Regions from separate parts of the Ensifer sp. 4252 genome, predicted to be linked through region 2. Evidence: riboswitches for the same ligand, from Rfam matches in the RefSeq annotation. Region 2 holds a riboswitch; each other region holds the start of a gene.
What was found. Region 2 has a riboswitch for thiamine pyrophosphate ahead of thiC (phosphomethylpyrimidine synthase ThiC). Riboswitches for the same ligand answer to the same signal wherever they lie in the genome.
Positions count from the first base shown of each region.

Region 1 (7,435 bases), on a different contig from region 2:
TCTTCTGGACTTCGTCGACGATCTGCGGATTGGAGGACGGTGAGACGGTCGGCTCGTAGGTCTGCTCGATCACCGACTGGCAGGCGGAAAGCAGCGTCGTCGCCAGCAATGCAACCACAGCACGTGTCCGGAGGCCTCCGCGCTTGGGCGGGAACCGGTCGTTTCTGACTGTATGACTTTCCATGCCTCAGCCCGTTTCCCATCCAACGCCACCCCACCATGGGGACCGGGCAGCGTTAAAAGTCTTATTTTTTCAGCCGGATACGTCCGATCCGACAAGAGTATTCCAGCCCTGGTCTTGCTGTATCTGATTTCAGCGCCACCTGCCTAGTTTACCCCGGTAGAAATAGTTGCCCCGTGGTATCACGGCAACGGATACGCGAATATTCGTGACGCCCGGCCGGATAATCCGCGCGTCGCATGGCGCGGCGGTCAAATTGTGGCGAAGTGCTACGCGGGGCAAGATTCCACGTCGCATCACTCGTTGCCGAGAAAGCGGTTGATGGCCGCCATGTCGCGCCGTTCGAGAAAACGTTCGACCGGGTCATGCGCGATGATACGCCCCTGGTCCAGAAAAAGCACGCTATCGGCGAGCGCCCTCACGTCATCGGGATGGTGCGTGATCATCAGGATCGTGTTGTTTTCCTGATCGTGCAGGTCCCGCAGCAGTGCCCGCATGCCGGCCCTCATGCCGGGGTCAAGAGCGGCAAAAGGCTCGTCGAGCAGCAGCAGCGGGCGATGTCGCACCAGGGCGCGCGCCAGCGCCACACGCTGGCGTTCGCCGCCGGACAGCGTCGGCGGCAGGCGCTTGCCGAAGCCGTCGAGGCCGACGCGGCCAAGGGCGTCGTCTATCCGTGCACGATCGGCGACTGACAGGCGAAGCGAGGGACTGATGCCGAAGCCGACATTGGTGGCCACGTCGAGATGCGCAAACAGGTTGTTGTCCTGGAAGACAATGGAAACGGGTCGTTCTGCCGGCGCTTGTCCCGACATCGCCTTGCCGAGAATGCGAACCTCTCCCCGATCCGGTGCCTCGAAACCAGCGATAACGTGAAAGAGCGTCGACTTTCCCGACCCGGAGGCCCCGGCAACCGCGACGATGCCGCCTGGCTGAATGGCGCAATCGAAGTGCAGCGCCGTGGTGTCGTAGCGGATGTCGACGCCAACGAGCTCTACTGCTGCCTGGGAATTCATGCGTTTCGTCCTTCCGGCACGCGCCTGTCGCCGGCCGTGCCGAGCATGGTGAAGATCAGGCAGATGAGGCCGAGGAAGAGCGCCAGACCGGCTGCATCCGCGGTGCGATAACTGCCCATCCGGCTGTAGAGCAGCCACGGCAGCGTGACCATGTCCTGCGAGCCGAACAGTGCCACGGCGCCGAGGTCGCCGAGCGATAGCGCCATGGCGAAGGAGAACGCCATCAGCAAGGGTTTGCTCAGCGGCGGCAAGTCGATCCATCGCAGGCGATGGAAGCCGCGGATGCCGAGGCTTGCCGTCAGCCGGTCGGTGCGTGCGGCATGGGTTGCCATGGCCGGAGCCAGGATCCGGTGCACGAAGGGCAGCGCCATCAGTGCATTGATGGCGACGACGATGGCTGGGGCGAACCGTGCGACATCGCCAAAGGGGCGCAGAAGCAGGAACCATCCCGCGCCCAACACGACGGGCGGCACCAGGAGCACCAGCGACGTGCTGGCGGTGACCGTGCCGGCAAAGGCCCTGGCCAAGGTCGGTGCGTGGCGACGCGCTATGACGGTACTTGCGGCGCGGATCATCGCGGCGGCCATGGTGACGCAAAGGATTGCCGAGAGGACGGCGATGACGATGCTGGTGATGAGGGCACGATGTACGGTCGGGTCGCCGGCAAGCTTCACCAGATCCGCATGCAGGCCAGAACCGACGACTGCGATCAGCGGCGCGCCGATAAAGATGAGCGCGAATAGGATCCAACCGGCATCGGACAGGCGAGCGATGCCTTTGCCCGCATCGTATCGCTTCGAGGCTCGACCGCTGGTTACGCTTTGCTCAGGTTTCGTCGCGACACGGGCCAGGATCAGGAGCAGCGCACCGGTCATGACGATCTGTAGGGCCGACAGGGCGATTGCCCTCTGCGGGTCGAAATCGAAGCGCAGCGCCTGGTAGATCGCGACCTCGATGGTGCTGGCGCCAGGCCCGCCGCCGAGCGTCAGCACCAGGGTGAAACTGGTGGCGCAGAGCATGAAGACGAGGCCGGCGGCCCCCGGCAGCAATCCACGAAGGACCGGCCACTCGACGAAGCGGAAGAGAGCGGCCGGCGGCATGCCGAGATTGGCGGCGGTTCTCCAGTATTCCGAAGGAATGCGCTCGAGCCCGGCGAGAAAGAGGCGTGCGACTAGCGGCATGTTGAAGAAGACGTGGGCAAGCAGGATGCCGAAGAGGCCGTAGATGCTGACGGGCTGCCGCAACCCGAGCCCCGCAAGGGCCGTATTGAGCACGCCCTGCCGGCCCCAGATCTCGATCAGCCCGAGCGCGCCGACCAGCACGGGCAGGCCAAGCGGCAGGGCCATGAGCCGCAGCACCCAGACGCGACCGGGAAAGGTTGTCCGACGCGCCAGTGCGCGGGCGATCGGGATGGCAAGGAGAACCGAAAGCAGCGTTGAAAGGCTGGCCTGCAGCAGGGTGAAGCGCGTCACCCGCCAGATATAGGCATCGAACAGCACGCCATTGCCGAAGTCTCCGCTCTGGAAGAGAAGGGCTGCAATCGCCAGACCGACGAACAGCAGGATGCCGCCGAGACCCAATGCCCCGGCGGTAATCGTGATGCGATTTTCGGCAGGCGCGAACAAATGCGCCTCAGTTCTTGCTCATGGCAGCGAGCCATTCGTCGATCCAGGCCTTGCGGTTTGCGGCCACCTCTTCGGACGGCAGCAGGAAGGTCTTTTCCGGATTGACCAGCTTGCTGAAAGCCTCCGGCAGCGGCTCCTTGGTCGCGGCGACCGGCATCATCCAGTTGGTGGTCGGAATGATCGACTGGAACTCCGGACCGGTCATGAAGGCGAGAAACTGCTTGGCAAGCTCCGGTTCCTTGGCGCTCTTGGTCATGCCGGCAACTTCGATCTGGATGTAGTGACCTTCCGAGAAGGCGGCCGCCTGGTAGCGGTCGGTGTTTTCCGCCACCATGTGGTAGGCGGGCGACGTGGTGTAGGAGAGCACCATCGGCGCCTCGCCCTTGGTGAAGAGGCCGTAGGCCTCCGACCAACCTGGCGTCACGGTCAGCACCCGGTCCTTGAGCTTGGCCCAGGCGGCGTCCGCCTCGTCGCCGTAGACAGCCTTGACCCAGAGAAGCAGGCCGAGGCCCGGTGTCGAGGTGCGCGGATCCTCGATGACGATCTTCTGCGACGGGTCGCCCTCGACCAGGTCCTTGAGGCTCTTCGGCGGCGTCTTCAAGGTCTGGGTGTCATAGACGACGGCGAAATGGCCGTAGTCATAGGGAAGGAAGGTGTCGTCGGAGAAGTTGCCGGGCACCTTGACGTTTGCCGCTTCGATGCCGTGCGGCGCGAAGAAGCCGGTGGCCTTGGCCTCGGCGACGAGATTGGTGTCGAGGCCAAGCACGATGTCGGCCTTGGAGGCTGCACCTTCAAGCTTGAGGCGCGTCAAAAGCTCGACGCCATCGGCAACGCCGACATAGGTGACCTTGCATTCGCAGGTCTTTTCAAAGGCTTCGGCGACCTTGGCACCCGGGCCCCATTCGGTGATGAAGCTTTCATAGGTATAGACGGTCAGCGACTTGTCGGCAGCAACCGCATTGGCCGCGAAGACAAGGCCCGCCGTCGCGGCAAGCGCTAGCCGGCTAAGAACCTTCTGTGGCGATGAATTGGACATGGCAGGCACCTCTCCCTAAAAATGATGTTGCATGGGAAAAGGGCGTATCGATCCGATCGCGTCTAATCCCTCCGCCGGTATGAGCCGGATCAGGTTCCGCGGGTTGGCGTTCAACGCCTCTCAGCCTTCGGCCGCCATGCGGTCGGAAGGCACCCCGTTAGAGCGGGTAGAGATTTACCGCCGTGCCGGTTTGATGGCAAGCGAAGTTTGGGGACGGCGAAAGCGCCCGCCCCGCATTTCCGCCCGGCAGCGCATGGGGTAAATTCGTCGGCGGAGTTTGAAGACCCGGACGCGGAAGGAGCCTCCGATGGCAGATATGCTCGTTCGCCTTTATGCCCTGCCGGCACAACCGAGATCACCGCTTAGCGACGGCATCGGCATCCACCGCGCGATGGCGCCCGAGCGCCGGCTCGCAGTTCCCTGGATCGAGCAGACCTTCGGCTCCGGCTGGGCGGGCGAGGCGGAGGCTGCCTTCGCCGCGACGCCGACCCGCATGCACATTGCAGTGTTTCAGGATCGGATCGTCGGCTTTGCCTGCCACGACGTCACCGCCCTCGGCTTCTTCGGGCCGACCGGCGTCGACGAGACCATGCGCGGGCGCGGGATCGGCGAGGCGCTGCTGCGCGAGAGCCTCAAGGCGATGCGCGATGCGGGCTATGGTTACGCGATCATCGGCGGCGTCGGCCCGACAGAATTCTACCGGCGCACGGTGGGCGCCATCGAGATCCCCGATTCGACACCCGGCATCTATGCGGACATGCTGTTTCCGGATCCCTTGCCTGAAGATCAGTGACGATCACTGGCGACGGTGACGCAAAATCGCCGGATCGCGGCCTTGTTCGGTTTTCTTGCTTTTCCTTGCCCGTGCCTTTGCGCTATGGGCTTTGCCATGGCCCGATCCACCTTCACCATTTTGCTCGGCGGTGCACTCACCCCCACCGATCGCCTTGCGCGCCAGCTTGCAGGCAGCCGCTTCGTTGCGGCCGATGGCGGCATGCGACATGCGCGGACCCTGGCGGTGATCCCCGACGTCTGGGTCGGTGATTTCGATTCGACCGAGGCGACGTTGCTTGAGGCGTTTGCCGGCGTCCCGCGCGAGCCCTATCCCGCCGCCAAGGCCGCGACCGACGGTGAAATCGCTGTCGAGGCGGCCCTTTCGCGCGGTGCCGAAGCCCTGATCTTTGCCGGCGCGCTTGGCGGCACCCGCAGCGACCATGCCTTCCTGCATCTGCTTCAGGCCGTTTCGCTGGCCGAGCGTGGGTTGCCGGTGTTCATGACCTCGGGCGACGAGGAGGCCTATCCGCTGCTTACAGGCGAGATCGAAATCGATCTGCCGAAGGGCAGCCTATTCTCGATCCTCGGACTAACCGATCTCTTCGGCCTCTCGATCGTCAATGCGCGTTATCCGCTCACCGATTTCACGCTGCCGTTCGGGTCTTCCCGCACCGTTTCCAATGTCGCGGAGGGTCCCCTTCGCATTTCCCTCGACACCGGCCGGGCGATCGTTCTCGCTCGCCCCTATGACCTTTCCGGAGCCTGAGCCTTGGCGCCTCCCATTCTGAAACTCGACGATATCTTCCTGACCTTCGGTGGCGCGCCGCTTCTTGCCGGCGCCAACCTGCAGGTGGAGCCGGGGGATCGCATCTGCCTTGTCGGGCGCAACGGTTCCGGCAAGTCGACGCTGATGAAGATCGCCGCCGGCCTTGCCGAAGCGCAATCCGGCGAGGTCTTCCGCCATCCGTCCTCGACGGTTCGCTACCTGCCCCAGGCACCGGATTTCGAGGGATACGACACGGTGCAGGCCTATGCGGAAGCGGGGCTTGGTCCCGGCGATGATCCGTACCGCGTCGCCTATCTGTTGCAGCACCTGGGTCTGACCGGCGAAGAAGACCCGGCGCGCCTTTCCGGCGGCGAGGCGAGACGCGCCGCGCTTGCGCGGGTAATGGCGCCGGAGCCCGATATCCTCCTGCTCGACGAGCCGACCAACCATCTCGACCTGCCGACGATCGAATGGCTTGAAGACGAGCTGACTCGCAGCCGTTCGGCCCTTGTGCTGATCTCGCACGACCGGCGGTTCCTGGAGAAGGTATCGACCGCGACGGTTTGGCTCGACCGTGGCCAGTCGCGCCGGCTCGACCGTGGCTTCGGCCATTTCGAGGCCTGGCGCGACGAGGTGCTGGAGGCCGAAGAACTGGAACAGCACAAGCTCGGCAAGGCGATCGAGCGCGAGGAGCACTGGCTGCGCTACGGCGTTACCGCCCGGCGCAAGCGCAACATGCGCCGTCTCGGCGAATTGCAGGACATGCGCTCGCGGCATCGCGGCCACAAGGGGCCGCAGGGCTCCGTGCAGGCGACGGCCTCCGACGCCAAGGAATCGGGCAAGCTGGTCATCGAGGCGGAAAAGATCACCAAGGCCTACGGCGAACGGACGATCGTTGCGCCGTTCTCCATTCGCGTCCACCGCGGCGACCGGATCGGCCTTGTCGGCCCGAACGGCGCCGGCAAGACGACGCTTCTGAAGATGCTCACCGGGCAAATCGAGCCGGACAGCGGCACTGTGAAGCTCGGCACCAATCTTGAAATGGCGACGCTCGACCAGAAGCGCGAGGATCTCAACCTCGAGGATACGCTTGCCCACTACCTGACCGACGGGCGGGGCGAGAGCCTGATCGTCAACGGCGAACAGCGCCATGTCACCGGCTACATGAAGGATTTCCTGTTCCAGCCGGAGCAGGCGCGCACCCCCATCCGCGAGCTTTCGGGCGGCGAGCGTGCCCGGCTGATGCTGGCGCGCATCCTTGCCCGCGCCACCAATCTCCTGATCCTCGACGAGCCGACCAACGATCTCGATATCGAGACGCTCGACTTGCTGCAGGAGGTCGTCGCAGGCTTTGCCGGAACCGTCATCCTTGTCAGCCACGATCGCGACTTCCTCGACCGCACCGTGAGCTCGACCATCGCGCCCGCCAATCCGGAGGCGCCTGACGGTCGCTGGATCGAATATGCCGGCGGCTATACCGACATGATGGCGCAGCGCAAGGGCGCCATCGAAGAGCGGCGCAAGGCCGAGAAGGCGGAAAAGGCCAAGGTCGCCGACGTTGCTGTCGCTACAGCCGAGGCGCCGAAGGCCAAGGGCAAGCTCTCCTACAAGCAGAAGTTCGCACTGGAGAACCTGCCGAAGGAGATCGCCAAGGCGGAAGTCGAGGCCGCCAAGCGCGAGGAGCGGATGGCCGATCCCAACCTCTTTGCCAAGGACCCGAACACGTTTGCAAAACTGGCGCAGGAGCTGGAAAAGCTTCGCGGCGATCTCGCGCGCATGGAAGAGGAATGGCTGGAACTGGAGATGCTGCGCGAGGAGCTCGAGGGCTGAGCCTCGCCGGCTCTCGCGTTGAAAGTTGGCAACGGGTATGATAAGGAAAGCTTATTATATCCCTTGTGAACGATCCTGATGCCAACCAAACTTGAATCCGAAACCATCGGTATGTTGCTGACCGATGTCTCCCGCCTTCTGCGTGGCGCCTTCGATCGCCAGGTCAATGCGATGGACCTCGGCATCACGCCCGGCGAAGCCCGCACGCTC
Region 1 covers NZ_JBNDIU010000002.1:260,981-268,415, reverse strand. The annotation lists gene ABIE33_RS08240 (M48 family metalloprotease) at 1-184, opposite strand, end outside; gene ABIE33_RS08235 (ATP-binding cassette domain-containing protein) at 478-1,194, opposite strand; gene thiP (thiamine/thiamine pyrophosphate ABC transporter permease ThiP) at 1,191-2,795, opposite strand; gene thiB (thiamine ABC transporter substrate binding subunit) at 2,827-3,855, opposite strand; TPP riboswitch at 3,905-4,022, opposite strand; gene ABIE33_RS08220 (GNAT family N-acetyltransferase) at 4,163-4,648, shown strand; gene ABIE33_RS08215 (thiamine diphosphokinase) at 4,745-5,395, shown strand; gene ABIE33_RS08210 (ABC-F family ATP-binding cassette domain-containing protein) at 5,399-7,225, shown strand; gene ABIE33_RS08205 (MarR family winged helix-turn-helix transcriptional regulator) at 7,304-7,435, shown strand, end outside.
Region 1: another riboswitch for thiamine pyrophosphate. It lies ahead of thiB (thiamine ABC transporter substrate binding subunit); the one in region 2 lies ahead of thiC (phosphomethylpyrimidine synthase ThiC).

Region 2 (7,435 bases):
TAAGGCCCGATATTCTCGAGGACCTGTTCACCCCGTTCAACACCTCCAAGGATCAGGGTCTCGGTCTCGGCCTTGCCATCTCCAAGGAGATCGTCGTCGACTACGGCGGCGACATCGAGGTCAGGACCAGCCCAGAAGGCACCGTCTTCACCGTCCGCCTGAAGAGGGCCTGAGCGATGCAGCAATCCGTATGCCTCGTCGACGACGACAACGATCTCAGGAAGGCTATGAAGCAGACGCTGGAGCTTGCCGGTCTGACTGTCTCCGCGTTTCCCGGCGCGGCCGAAGCCCTCGCGATCCTTGGGGCCGACTTTAACGGCATCGTCATCAGCGATATCCGCATGCCGGGGATCGACGGCCTGGCGCTGTTTCGCCGGATCGCCGCTTTCGACACTGACTTGCCCGTCATTCTGGTAACCGGCCACGGCGACATCCCGATGGCCGTTCAAGCCATGCAGGACGGCGTCTACGACTTCATCCCCAAACCCTTTGCCGCCGACCGTCTGGTGCAGAGCGCGCGCCGCGCGCTGGAAAAACGCCGACTGGTGATGGAAAACCGTGTGCTGAAACGCGCAGCTGATGTCGCCGGCGAAAGCCTGCCGCTGATCGGCCAGACACCGGTCATGGAACGACTGCGCCAGACCTTGCGGCATATCGCCGACACCGACGTGGATGTGCTGGTTGCCGGCGAGACCGGCAGCGGCAAGGAGGTGGTGGCGACTTTGCTCCACAATTGGAGCCGCCGCCGCAATGGCAACTTCGTGGCGCTCAACTGCGGCGCGCTGCCGGAAACAGTGATCGAAAGCGAGCTTTTCGGCCACGAGCCCGGCGCCTTCACCGGCGCCTTGAAGAAGCGCATCGGCCGTGTCGAACATGCAAGCGGCGGTACGCTTTTCCTCGACGAAATCGAAGCGATGCCACCAGCCACACAGGTCAAGATGCTGCGTGTGCTCGAAGCCCGCGAGATCACGCCGCTCGGCACCAATGTCGTGCGCCCGGTCGATATCCGCGTGATCGCGGCCGCCAAGATCGACCTCGGCGACCCCGCCCAGCGAGGCGACTTCCGCGAGGATCTCTATTTCCGCCTGAACGTCGTCACGCTTTCGATCCCGCCGCTGCGCGAGCGCCGCGACGATATCCCGCTGCTCTTTTCGCATTTCCTGACGCGGGCGGCCGAGCGTTTCAAGCGCGACGTGCCGGATGTTTCGCCGGCGGTGCACCACTATCTGATGTCCCATTCCTGGCCGGGCAATGTGCGCGAACTCTCGCATTTCGCCGAGCGCGTCGCCCTTGGCGTCGAAGGCTCGCTCGGGCAACCCGCCGCCGCCGCTGCGCCAACCGGCGCGGCCCTGCCCGAACGGCTCGAGCGCTACGAGGCGGAAATTCTGAAAGAAGCACTGCGGGCGCAGCACGGCGACGTCAAGGCGACGATCGAGGCGCTCGGCATTCCGCGCAAGACCTTCTATGACAAGCTGCAGCGGCACGGCATCAACCGTGCGGATTATGCCGATCGCCCGGCATCCGAAAAGCCCGGTCGCTAGACCATTTCCAGGAACAGTGCGAGGCGATTTCCCGTCAGGAAATGCGTAAAAAACAACACGATAGACCGTTTCTGCCGCTCCGTCTCATCCGGAAACGCTCTAGCGGACGGTCAACAGGCCGATTGCGCAACCTTCGGATTAGCGCTTGACGGCGCATCGGGATCGATGGCTATCTCTCAGCATTCACCAGGGGGGTCCCGTCAAGGGGCTGAGATACTGCTGGTCGGATCGGCTTGCCGACCGAGGCGCAGTGACCCGTTGAACCTGATCCAGTTCATACTGGCGTAGGGACGGTGCAGACATCGACGCCAGGAATCCGTCATTCGCGCGGAGTTTGGGCGAACATGTCTTTTCCTTCCGGCTTCAGAACTGGGTCTCCAACCGCAAACTTGGAGCCTCACCATGAATATTGCCACCAAACCCGCAGACCTCTCGGTCACCAAAGGCCCGCTTCCCGCCTCGAAGAAGGTCTACAAACCAGGCACGATCCACCCTGATATCCGCGTGCCCATGCGCGAAATCGCCCTGCATCCAACGTCGGGCGAGCCGCCGGTCACCGTCTACGATGCCTCCGGGCCCTATACCGTCGAAGACGCGAACATTCGCATCGAGGACGGGTTACCACGGCCGCGCCGAAACTGGATCATCGCGCGCGGCGATGTCGAAGCCTATGACGGACGCAGCGTTCGTCCGGAAGACAACGGCTTTGCCTCCGGCGACCGGCTGACGCCGACCTTTCCCTTCCGTCACGCGCCGCTCCGCGCAACCGGTCGGCGCGCGGTGACGCAGCTTGCCTATGCGCGAGCCGGCATCATCACCCCCGAGATGGAGTTCGTCGCCATCCGCGAAAACCTCGGCCGCGACGCCGCGCGTGCCACGCCGCGTGACGGCGAAAGCTTCGGCGCCCATATTCCCGATCACGTCACGCCCGAATTCGTTCGCCAGGAGATTGCCAGCGGTCGCGCCGTGCTGCCCGCCAACATCAACCACCCGGAGTCCGAGCCGATGATCATCGGCCGGAACTTCCTGGTGAAGATCAATGCCAACATCGGCAACTCGGCCGTCACCTCCTCGATGGCGGAGGAAGTGGAGAAAATGGTCTGGGCGACGCGCTGGGGCGCCGATACGGTGATGGACCTTTCGACCGGACGCAACATCCACAACATCCGCGAATGGATCATCCGCAACTCGCCCGTGCCGATCGGCACCGTGCCGCTCTACCAGGCGCTGGAAAAGGTCAATGGCATCGCCGAGGATCTGACCTGGGAGGTCTATCGCGACACGCTTATCGAGCAGGCGGAACAGGGTGTCGATTACTTCACCATCCATGCCGGCGTCCGGCTGCATTATATCCCGCTGACGGTCAATCGGGTCACGGGCATCGTCTCGCGCGGCGGCTCGATCATGGCCAAGTGGTGTCTGCACCATCACCGGGAGAGCTTCCTCTACGAGCACTTCGAAGAGATCTGCGACATCTGCCGCGCCTATGACGTCTCGTTCTCGCTCGGCGACGGCCTGCGCCCCGGCTCGATCGCCGACGCCAACGACGCCGCGCAATTTGCCGAACTGGAAACGCTGGGCGAGTTGACGAAGATCGCCTGGGCCAGGGATTGCCAGGTGATGATCGAGGGTCCCGGCCACGTGCCGATGCACAAGATCAAGGAAAACATGGACAAGCAGCTCACTGTGTGTGGCGAGGCGCCGTTCTATACGCTCGGTCCGCTGACGACCGACATCGCGCCCGGCTACGACCACATCACCTCGGGCATCGGCGCTGCGATGATCGGCTGGTTCGGCACCGCCATGCTCTGCTACGTCACGCCGAAGGAGCATCTGGGCCTGCCCGACCGCAACGACGTCAAGACCGGCGTCATCACCTACAAGATCGCCGCCCACGCCGCCGATCTTGCCAAGGGCCACCCGGCCGCACAGGTGCGCGACGACGCGCTGTCACGCGCCCGCTTCGAGTTCCGCTGGGAGGACCAGTTCAACCTCTCCCTCGACCCGGAGACGGCCCGCAACTTCCACGACGAAACCCTGCCGAAGGAAGCGCACAAGGTCGCGCATTTCTGCTCGATGTGCGGCCCGAAATTCTGCTCGATGCGGATCTCACACGACATCCGCGCCGAGGCGCAGAAGGAAGGGCTGGAAGCAATGGCCGCGAAATACCGCGAGGGCGGCGATCTCTATTTGCCGGTCGCTGAGGTCGAAGCTAAGAGTTAAAGCGCAACACGTCGGGAGGGACGCCTCACAGTCCTTCCGACGGCAAGGCGGATGCTGGGCCCGGGGGAATAGCTTGCCCCCTTACCGGTTGAACGATATGCAAGGCTCACGCAAAAGTCGCCACCGGCGGACCCGTCATTCACGCCAAGCTGCCGTCTTCTGCGGCGCTCTTGCAAGGTGACGAAAAAACGCCGTTTACGAGGAGAATGACTTGAGGACACGCCTGCTGAGACTGACGGCCCTGTCGCTAGGCGGCCTTGCGGCACTCGCTGGAGATTTGCCACGCCTCGACGACAGCGGGAGTTTTGCCGCGGGTTTTTCCTGGATTTCCGCCGCCCATGCGGACGACGCCGATGTCGGCGGCGGGAATGGTGAAAATGGCGCGGGCGGCAGCGACCAAGGTGGCGAAAACGTCGAGAGCGGCGGAAGCAACGGCACAGAGGGTGGCGGCGATGGGGGTGGTGGCGATTGGGGCACCGGTGACGGCAGCGGCGTAGGCGGCGTTCCCGGCGGTACCGGCGCAGGCGGCGGAGGTGCTGCCGTCATCGACAGCGATAGCCACAGCGAGCCCCACTCATCCTTGCGCGAATCACGGGATTACGGACCAAGCGGCAAGGTCTGGCACGGCGGCAGCAATTTCCTTAACCTTTTCCGCCAAACGCCGGAAAGGCGCTTCGAACGGAGCCAGCCTGAATCGTCTGCCCGGCAGAAGACCGTTGACACGAAATGAGAGCCTTGAAGACAGGTCAACTTCGTCGCAACGGAGGGGGACCTGCGCCATTTCTCGAAACCGGACTCCGGATGTGCGGTAGGAACGGGTTCTGACGCGCGAGAACAGATCAACTGGCGTCAGAGCTTTACATTCGAGATAGGTCTATCCCGATCACGACCTGCCGGGGTGTGGCGGCGCAGCTACGGATACAGAGCATCGTCTTTCTCGCCGCGAGTATTCCTAACTGCCTTTCCAGCCGCTGCAAGCAATCCGCTCGACGACATCGAGCAGCACATTCGCCCCGGCAACCAGATCATCCGCCTCCGTGTGTTCGCGCGGATTGTGGCTGATGCCGTCGCGGCTCGGCACGAAGATCATCGCCGTCGGCGCGATGCGTGCGATCATCTGCGCATCGTGGCCGGCGCCCGAAGTCATGCGCCGGCTCTTGAGGCCGCGCGCCTTCGCCGAAGCCTCGATCGTGGCGACAATGCCCAGATCGAAGGCGACCGGCTGGAAACGCGCAAGGCGCTCGACCGATATCTCGACACCCTCTTCAGCGGCGACACGCAGGAGGAAATCCGCAAGCGCCGCTTCGAGCCCCTGTAGCCGATCCTCATCCGGGTCGCGCAAGTCGACGGTGAAGGTTGCGCGCGACGGGATGACGTTGATTGCGTCCGGCTCAAACCGCATGGTGCCAATGGTCGCGACGCTCGGAGCGTTCGAGCGGGTTATATGATCGCGCAGGAAAAGGCCGATGCGGGCGGCCGCAAGCCCGGCGTCACAGCGCATCGCCATTGGCGTCGTGCCGGCGTGATTGGCGACACCGTCGATTGTCACGCGCTGCCAGGAGATGCCCTGTAGGTTTTCGACGGCGCCGATCGTGATCGCTTCGCGATCGAGCACCGGCCCCTGCTCAATGTGCAATTCGACATAGGCGTGGGGTTTCAACGAGCCGGGCTCGACGCTTCCGGCGTAGCCGATGCGCGCCAATTCAGATCCGAGCACCGTTCCGTCGGTTGCAACCGTTGCAAGTGCAGCCTCGACCGCAAGACCGCCGACATGAACAAGCGAACCCAGCATGTCGGGCGCATAGCGCACGCCCTCCTCGTTGGTGAAGGCGGTGACGGCGATCGGGCGCGCGGGCGTAAAGCCTTGCTCTTTCAGCGTCTCGATCACTTCGAGGGCGGCAAGCACGCCGTAGCAGCCATCGTAGATGCCGGCATTGATGACGGTGTCGATATGCGAGCCTAGCATCAGCGGCAATTGCCCTGCGTTGTCATGGCTTTGCCAGACACCGAAGATATTGCCGATGCGATCGATTGCGATATCCAGCCCCGCAGCCTCCAGCCAGCCGACAAGAGCGTCCCGCCCCAGTTTTTCGGTGTCGGAGGCCGCAAGCCGTGTCAGCTGGCCCCGGCCGTCGCGCCCAATCGCGCCGAGTTCGCGGATGCGCGCCAGCAGACGCTCGGCATTGATGGACTGATGAGGCATGTCGGTGTCGCCTTCGACTGTGTTGGTAATGAGCATCGCGTCTGTCATTGTCCGGCATCCGGTGCGGCCAGTCGTTGCCGGGCGATTTCGGCATGGAACCGGGCACCGAAGATCAGGGCATCATCATTGAAGTCGTAATGCGGATTGTGCAGCGGCGCGGATTCCCCACCGTTGCCGATAAAGACGAAGCAACCCGGCACATGATCGAGAAACCGCGCAAAATCCTCCGAGCCGGTCATCGGCTCGGCGGCAACGGCGACATTCTCCATCCCGAACACCACACCGGCCGCAGCGAAGACATGGTCGACGAGTACTGGATCGTTGAGCAACGGCACGAACTCGCGCGTGTAGTTCACCGCGACCTCGCAGCCATAGGCATCCGCCGTTCCTTTGGCGATCGTGCGCATCTCCGCCTCAATCTTGGCGCTGACCTCCGGGCGGAAACTGCGGGCATCGCCCAGAATCCGTGCGAGGCCGGGCAACGCATTGCGCGTGCCATCGGTCAGCACTTCCGTCACCGAAACGACGCCGATATCAGTCGGCGACAGACGGCGCGAGACGATCGTCTGCAGATTGACGACAGTGGCGCAGGCGGCAACAAGGGTCTCATTGCCCCAATGCGGCCGCGCCGCGTGCCCGCCGACGCCCTTGAGCACGATCTCGAAATTGTCTTCCGCCGACATGATGGCGCCCGGCCGTGTCTCGAATTTTCCGACCGACAGGCCCGGCATGTTGTGCAGGCCATAGACCTCGTCAAACGGAAAGCGTTCCAGCAGACCATCGGCGAGCATGGCAAGTGCGCCCTTCCCCCATTCCTCGGCCGGCTGGAAAACGAAGCGCACCGTCCCATCGAAGCCGCCGTCCTCAGCCAGCAGCTTCGCCGCGCCAAGAAGCATCGCCGTATGACCGTCATGGCCGCAGGCGTGCATCGTACCGGGCCGGGTGGAGCAATAGGCAACAGCCCCCTCTTCCGTGATGCGCAGCGCATCCATATCGGCGCGCAGCGCGATGGCGCGATTTCCCGTTCCACGCCGCAGCGTCCCGACCACCCCGGTGCCGCCGATACCTTCAGCGACCTCGTCGAGGCCGAACTCTCGTAGCTTGGCGGCGACAAAGGCTGCCGTTCGTTTCTCTTCGAAGCCGAATTCCGGATGGGCATGCAGATCATGACGCCACGCCCTCATCTCCGCCACAAGCCTGCCGATATCCGTGCTTGCCATTCGCGTCAAACCCTTTCCATTTTCGCCGCCGCAGCGACCTGTGCCGGTGCAAGGCCAACCAGTTCTTCGTATCGTTCGGGATCCGTGGCGCCTTCGGTATTAATCACCAGTATCCGCGAATTGGCATCAAGGCCGAGGGCGGCACGCATGTCCGGATCTCCGGCGACCGTGACAAGGCCGGCGAGCCCGACGCCGCCGCTTTCACCGGCAACGATTGCCGGGTCGCCGCCTTTCGGGCGGGCGAGGCG
Region 2 covers NZ_JBNDIU010000008.1:181,196-188,630, forward strand. The annotation lists gene ABIE33_RS17585 (sensor histidine kinase) at 1-173, shown strand, start outside; gene ABIE33_RS17590 (sigma-54-dependent transcriptional regulator) at 177-1,541, shown strand; TPP riboswitch at 1,720-1,850, shown strand; gene thiC (phosphomethylpyrimidine synthase ThiC) at 1,944-3,764, shown strand; gene ABIE33_RS17600 (hypothetical protein) at 3,976-4,494, shown strand; gene ABIE33_RS17605 (Zn-dependent hydrolase) at 4,717-5,967, opposite strand; gene ABIE33_RS17610 (M20 aminoacylase family protein) at 6,012-7,187, opposite strand; gene ABIE33_RS17615 (diaminopropionate ammonia-lyase) at 7,193-7,435, opposite strand, start outside.

Region 3 (7,435 bases), on a different contig from region 2:
CGCTCGCTGCCGTCGCACCGTTGAGATGGATGGCAACTGCAAGCGTTGCCGCCATGACCAAGCCAGCAACAAACCCGCCTGCCAAGAGCTTGCCGGTCGATAGGTCCGCGGCCGCAGCAAGGATCAAAAAGGCGATCGACGGCGGGATGATGTTGTCGAGCACGGAGACGGCGGCAATCAGCGCACCAGCACGCTCTGGAGGCATCCCGCGGGCAGTCAGTTGCGGCATGAACGCGGCGGTACCGAACGCTGCATTGGCGATCGACGAGCCGGAGGCTCCGGAAAAGAGAACGCCTGTTAACAGAACCGTTTGACCGAGCCCGGCGCGGCGGTGGCCGACAAGGGCGGCGGCAAAGCGAACCAAGTCACGGGCGATCCCGGAGGCTGTCAGAAGCGCGCCGGCGAGCAGGAAGAATGGAATGGCAGTGAGCAGATATCGGGACAGGCCGGACAATGCGGCCGCCACCATGGCCTCCTCCGGCATCGACGCACCGAAGGCAACGGTAACATAGGCTGCAGCGATGAAGGCATGGGGTAGCGGCGTTCCGCCAAGAATTGCCGCAAGTGCAAGACAGCAAAGCATGACGCTGGGCGATGCTAAGCCCAGGGTCGGCGCGACGCCGGCCGCCCAATGCAATCCGACGGCAACCGAAAGCATCAACACGAACGCGACAAGCCGGCTTTCCGCCAGGTGGCGGAGCAGAATCGCAACGATCGCCAACATGCCCCCGGCGCTCAGCATGGCCGGACGCAACCCTTCTGAGAGACCGAGTGACGGCGACACGCCACCAAGATCCAGTGCCGCCTTGCCGCTGCCGGAGATCACCACGATGCAGGCAAGCAGGGTGATGGCGCCGGAAAACAATGCGCGCAGGTCCCGAGGTGCGCAACGCCTCGTCCAAAGCGATGTTTTGCCGTTGCGACGACCGACGCTCTGCGACAAACCGCGCGCGGCTAGTGCTTGACCCGACGCCGGTCCTCGCTCGAACAGATCGATCCGCAATCCGCTAGCGGTCGAGGCCAGCGGCAAGCCGATTGAGACAAGTGCCACAAGCAACCAACTTGCGGCTTCCTCTGCACCAACGAAACCGCTTGCCGCCACATATCGCAGAACAACCGAGAGTGTGACGGTGGCGAGCAGGAGCGCAAGCAGAAGCGCCCCGCCAAGCTCGAGCGTCCGCTCCAGCCGCAGCGATAACGCTTGGGCGACGCTAGCGAGCATCGGGTCGCCACCAGCGATGGAAGTGATGGACCGGGCCCCGGCCCTGCCCGACGTTGAGATCGCCAGCGGCGACGATGGCGGCATGCAGATAGTCCTTGGCGGCTACAACTGCATCCACAAGAGGCAGCCCACGCGCGAGCCCGGCAGCAATCGCCGCCGACAGCGTGCAGCCCGTGCCGTGGTCATTCGTGGTTTCGATGCGCGACGCCATCAGCCGAACGGGCTCCCCCCCGTCGAAGAAGACATCCGTAGACTCGGGGCCGCGCCCATGTCCGCCCTTGATCAACACCGAACGAGCGCCGGCCTTCAGAATGATCTCGGCCTGATGCGCCATCTCTGCCTCATGCATCGCGATTGCACGGCCGGTCAGCAATGCCGCCTCCGGCAGGTTGGGCGTGGCTATCAGCGCCAGCGGCAGCAACTGCTCCCTTAGCGCCGCAATTGCATCCGGCCGCAACAGCGGGTCACCGGATGTGGCGACCATTACAGGATCGAGGATCGCCATTTTGCCGTATCGGCGAAGCCCCTCGGCGATGATCGCGATCGTCGCCTCGCGAGACACCATGCCGATCTTCACGGCGCCAACGGCGAGGTCCGAAAACACCGCATCGATCTGCGCGTCGACAATTGTCGGCGAGATATCCTCGACCGCCACTACACCTCTGGTGTTCTGCGCCGTGATCGCGGTGATGACGCTCGCGCCGTAAACGCCGAGCGCGGAAAAGGTCTTGAGATCCGCCTGAATGCCCGCCCCGCCACCGGAATCGGAGCCCGCAATGGTGACAGCAATTGCGGTCATCGCGCAGCCTCCTTCAGGGCCCCATCGACACAAGCGCGCAATTCGCGTGTGGCCACTGCTGGATCTGAAGCAGCGAAGATCGTTGAGATCACCGCAACACCATCGGCTCCGGCGGCAACAACCTCCGCGACCCGCGGCGCATTGATGCCGGCAATAGCGCCAACCGGCAGGTCCGGCTTGGCCGCCAGAAGCGCAGCACGAAGCCTGGCGAACCCTAAGAGGCCAACCGGCGGATCGGGGTTGTGCTTCGACAGCGTCTCATAAACCCCGCCGATGCAAGCATAGTCGATCGGCGAGGCGATCGCCGCCTCTGCGTCCGCTTCGTTCTTGACCGTCAGACCGATGATCGCGGTATCGCCCATGATCGATCGCGCCATTGCCGCATCCATATCGTCCCGACCGAGATGCACGCCATTGGCGCCCGCTGCGAGCGCCACGTCGACGCGATCGTTGACGACGAAGGGTACGCCGGTGTCGGCAAGGGCAGCGCCGATCGCCCGCGCCTGTTCGATCATCGTCCGCGTCGCGTTGGTCTTGTCGCGGTACTGGATCAACGTCGCACCATTCAGCGCGGCGACACGCGCGAGACCAGCCAAATGGTCCCCGTCTCCAAGACGTGCGTCGACGAGGGCATTGAGGCGATAATTAACCTTCGGCATAGGAAATCCTGGCATTGGCAATGATGTCGTCGGGGCGGAGCGCTGCGAGCGCATCGCGGAAGGCGGCCTCGAACGTCCCGGGCCCATTCGAGCTTTGCGCGGCGATTTCGGCGGCGATGCCGCTCGTCAAAAGCGCACCCGTGGCTGCCGTCAAGCGATCCGGCTCGACGGCCATGAAAGCCGCGATCAAGGCGCCGGAGAGGCACCCGGTTCCCGTGACTTGCGCCATATGGGGGTGGCCGTTCTCAACCCGGATCCTATGTCGATCCAGCGTGAGTTCATCGACCGGCCCGGTCTTGATCTTCAAGACACCATTGGCCCCCCCGATAAGCTCCATCTCGCTTGCATTGCCACGAACAACGGAAGGTCCGGATGCGATGAGTTCGCGGGCGAAGGCAAGCCGCGACGGCGAATAGTCGCAATGTACGGGATCGACGATCCAAGGCTTGTCCGCATCGCGCGCAGCGGCGGTTGCCAGACGGATTGCCGTGCGGCGCTCTTCATCAAGCGTACCGAGGTTGACGACGAGCGCATCGGCGCGGCGGGCAAATGCCTCGACCTCCTCCGATGCCGATGTCATCGAGGGGATCGCACCCAACGCTGCTAACCCATCGGCTACAAACTTCTGCACCACCGTGTTCATCAGGCAATGCACCCGCGGCCGCTGCTCCCGCACAAGCGCCAGCGATGCAGCAGCATTTTCGACGAGACTCGATGTACCGGTCATCGGATTTCCACCGCGATATCGTCGACAGCAGGTGCCTTATCGATCAAGCCACTTTCGGCGAGAAAAGCGCCAAACCGCTCGTATCGGCCACGGTCAAGCGCCGCCGGCCTTTTGGCGAAGCGCGGCAGCGTGTCCGTAAATGCGCTGCGGTTAAGTTCGTCATCCAGGTTCGGATAGGCCCTGACGAACAGCTTCCAGGCTTCATCCGGATGATTGGTGAGGAAAATCGCCCCCTGCTCCGCCGCCGCCAGGAAGGGCTGTAAGCGCTTGTCGGAAACCTTCGCTCGGTCGGAGACGAAGATGAGCTCGTCATAGACAGGAACGCCATGCTCTTCGGGGAAGAAGGACCGGCCTTCATGCCCCTCGATACGCATCTGTGTCAGCTCGAAATTCCTGAAACCGCCGATTGTTGCATCGACCTTGCCGGCAATCAGCGACGGCGACAGCGCGAAGTTGACGTTGATCAGTTCGACGTCTTCCTTCTTGAGACCGGCCGAGGCAAGCATTCGGCCGAGCATCGCATCCTCGAAACCGGAGACGGAAAAGCCGACCTTCTTGCCCTTCAGATCGGCAAGGCTGCGGATCGGACCGTCGCCAAGCACGGTGACGGTGTTGAGCGGCGTCTCGACCAGAGTGCCAATGCGAACCAGAGGGAGGCCCGCGGCATGGTCAAGATAGAGGTTCGGCTGATAATGCACGCCGATATCCGCCTGCCCAGCTGCGACCAGACGCGGCACACTCGAAGGGTCAGCCGGTGGTACGAGTTCGACATCGAGCCCTGCCTTTTCGAACAGGCCGAGCTCCTTGGCGACGACGATCGGGGCGTGGTCGGGATTGACGAACCACTCAAGCATCACCGTCAGTTTTTCTCCGGCTATTGCGGAGCCGGCTGAAAGGACGACGCCGAGCGCGAGGCCGGCGGAAAGCAAAGATTTGCGGATCATGATGTTATGAACTCTCCCAATTGATTGCAGAAATTCAGGTTTCTCGGGCCCAGTGCGCGAGTGGACGGGTTGCCTCATCGACGAGAAGCCTGAGGGCGACGGCAAGCACCGCAAGAATGGCCATCGCAGCAAAGACGACATCGGTCTGCATGCGGGCATTCGCCTGGACGATGACGAAGCCGAGGCCGGCCGAAGCGCCGACCCATTCGCCGACGACCGCGCCGAGCGGCGCCAAAGGAGCCGCAACGCGCAGGCCAGTCACCAGCCCCGGCAACGCCAGCGGCAATCGCACAAGCCGCAGGGCCTGCCAGTGGCTCGCCTTGGTCAGCGCAACGGCATCAAGGATCTGCGTATCGGTACGGCGTAGACCGTCCGAGAACGCAGACACAACAGGAAAGAAGATGATGATCGCCGCCATCACGATCTTCGAGACCATGCCGAAGCCGAACCACAGCACCAGCAATGGCGCGATGACGAAGACGGGAAAGGCTTGAAGGACGAGTACGAAGGGCCAGACAAGCTTTCCGAGCCGCGGAAAAGCCGCAAGTCCGATAGCCGTTGCCACGCCGAACGCCGTACCAACCGCGAGACCGGCCAGCATTTCGGCAATCGTCACAAGGCTCTGCTCAAGCAGAAATGCAGGCTGTCGCGCAAACACGGCCAGCACCTCGATCGGCGTCGGTAACAGATAGCGGGGCAGCGCAAAAACAAACACCGCCGCCTGCCAGAGGACAGCCAACACAACTAGGCTACGCACAAATGTGAACGGCAGGCCCATAGCCGGTCAACCGACGCAGCAACCCAGACAAAATGCGAACCCGCCATCTGGCGACAACTTGGCAAACGACAGCATCGATCGATCTCCAGACAAAACATCAAGGAGACCCAGGTGAAAGCGAAGACGCGATTAGATTGCCGAAAGCGGCTCTTTTCCCGTTCCTACGCCGGCATGACCCGGATCAGGTTCAAGGGTCCGGCTCACCGCCATCTCAGCACTGTCAAGTGCTCCCCTCGGAATGAGAGAAAACTAACCATAGAACAATGGTTGTCAATATCATCACACCTGAACGCGTCAGAAACGACGCAATTCAGCGTCAGATTCCTCTCCCTGATCATTTGACCCGCCCTCTGCTGGAGAGCGACTAGCGAATACTCACTAGTCTGCCCCGAGATGCCTTGACTGCTTCCAACAGACAATGGGAAAATAAAGTTGGGAAAACTTGCCGACCCGATGTGAACTCTAATGTCATAAGGTTACAGAGTGACTTTCATTGAAAGCCACTAGAGCTTTTCGAAGGCGATGAGACTAACCAAACAATGCTAAATGGTAGGCGCACAGCGCACACACTAATGGGTTGGAATAAAATTGGGAACTGCAGAAATCAACGAGTACTGGAATTACTACTATCTGCACTCTAAACAAAAGAAAGATCCTAGTTCGTTCGCGACATTTATAGCAGATTCGTATCCCGAAAGACGTTACATTATCGACTTAGGGTGTGGAGATGGTAGGGATTCTGTTTTCTTCGCTGCGCAAGGGCGTTCAGTTATTGGCATAGACGCTAGTGTCGCCGCTATCGAGGTGTGCAGGTCCCGACTGGCTGGCGAAGATGAAAATTGTCGATTTCTTGTCGGTAGTATCACCGATGGCTCGTTGACAAACACGATGCTTTTTAATGACTTGGTCGTCGCTGATAGCATTATCTACTCAAGATTCTTCCTACACGCGGTAACGGAAGACGTCGAGGATTGCTTACTGGCAACCGCCAGCGAATTCCTGCACAAGGGTGCATTGTTATGTATGGAGTTTCGGACAACCGACGACGAGAAGTTGGTCAAAGTCGAGAAAGAGCATTTTCGACGGTTTATTTCTCCGAGTATAGTTCTAGAGAAATGTCGACGCCACGGCATGAGCCAAGTATACTTAGAGATTGGGAACGGCCTCGCGCCCTATAACGGCGAAGACCCTATAGTTGCTCGCATGATTCTTTCTGGAAACGTTACAGATGCTATTGACAGTTGATCAGGAACACAACAGAGAAAATTTCCTGCGGGTTTATAGCGTCGTAAAGCATCTCAATGCGTTTCCCTTCTTCGGTACGCTTCTGGGCCTCACTCGCGAAAACGATATCCTCAGCCATGATGATGATGTCGATTTCTATGTCGACATGAAGCATAGAGACGAAATTATAGCACGAATCCGCGATCTTGGTTTCGAACTTGATGAAAACGTGTATCCGAATACTACTCAGTACTTCCTTCAGGGGCGTCGAGAGATTGACGGCGTCGTCACCTTTGTCGACTTCTATCTGTACGAAGACAAACAGGAGTGGCCTTACATACTAGATAGGTGGAATTTCCCGGGGATGCCGGAAGATGAAACGATGCACCTACGGGTCGATAAAAGCGCAGTGTTCCCCCTAACGGCTCGTATCTATTTTGGGGTGGAGGTAATGTTGCCTGCAAACCCAGAGGAATGCTGTAGGTTTCTATATGGTGACGAATGGAAGCAGAAGCGGTCGAAGGCTGATGGCGAGTACAGGGTTGTTCTCCATAATTACCGTCCCGTCATAGCTACAAGGGGTGGCCTTACACTAGCGCTGCTAGATGAAAGGGTGACTCTCCAAGAGGAGAATAGGAATCTCGTTGGCAATAACGAACGCCTCGCAGAAGAGGCCCTACATCTATTAAATAATTGCAATGACTTACGCACCGAAATCGACGACCTTCATACTGAACGGGATAGACTTACTATCGCATTGGCAAGCGCCCAGCACGAAATTGAGCTTAACATAGCCGACAGGGAAGGACTTCATGCGCAACTGGATCAGCAGAAACGGGAAGCGCAAGTAATTATAGCTGAGAACAGCCGTGTACTAGCTGCCTACAGTGGCATGCTTTCCTATAATGCAAATCTGGAGAAACGACTGCGTGAAGTAACTGACGAGAAAGACCATCTCGGGTCGATTCTCGATGAGAAGATTTGCACGCCCACCGTTTTGACTCAGATCCTATTAGACAATAGGCTCCCAATATTATCCAAACTCGCGGAGCGGAAGGAGATGAAGCGATTGAGCGGAATTG
Region 3 covers NZ_JBNDIU010000036.1:35,428-42,862, forward strand. The annotation lists gene ABIE33_RS33555 (TRAP transporter large permease subunit) at 1-1,222, opposite strand, end outside; gene thiD (bifunctional hydroxymethylpyrimidine kinase/phosphomethylpyrimidine kinase) at 1,212-2,021, opposite strand; gene thiE (thiamine phosphate synthase) at 2,018-2,680, opposite strand; gene ABIE33_RS33570 (hydroxyethylthiazole kinase) at 2,667-3,407, opposite strand; gene ABIE33_RS33575 (ABC transporter substrate-binding protein) at 3,404-4,348, opposite strand; gene ABIE33_RS33580 (ABC transporter permease) at 4,386-5,129, opposite strand; TPP riboswitch at 5,271-5,373, opposite strand; gene ABIE33_RS33585 (class I SAM-dependent methyltransferase) at 5,718-6,374, shown strand; gene ABIE33_RS33590 (hypothetical protein) at 6,358-7,435, shown strand, end outside.
Region 3: another riboswitch for thiamine pyrophosphate. It lies ahead of ABIE33_RS33580 (ABC transporter permease); the one in region 2 lies ahead of thiC (phosphomethylpyrimidine synthase ThiC).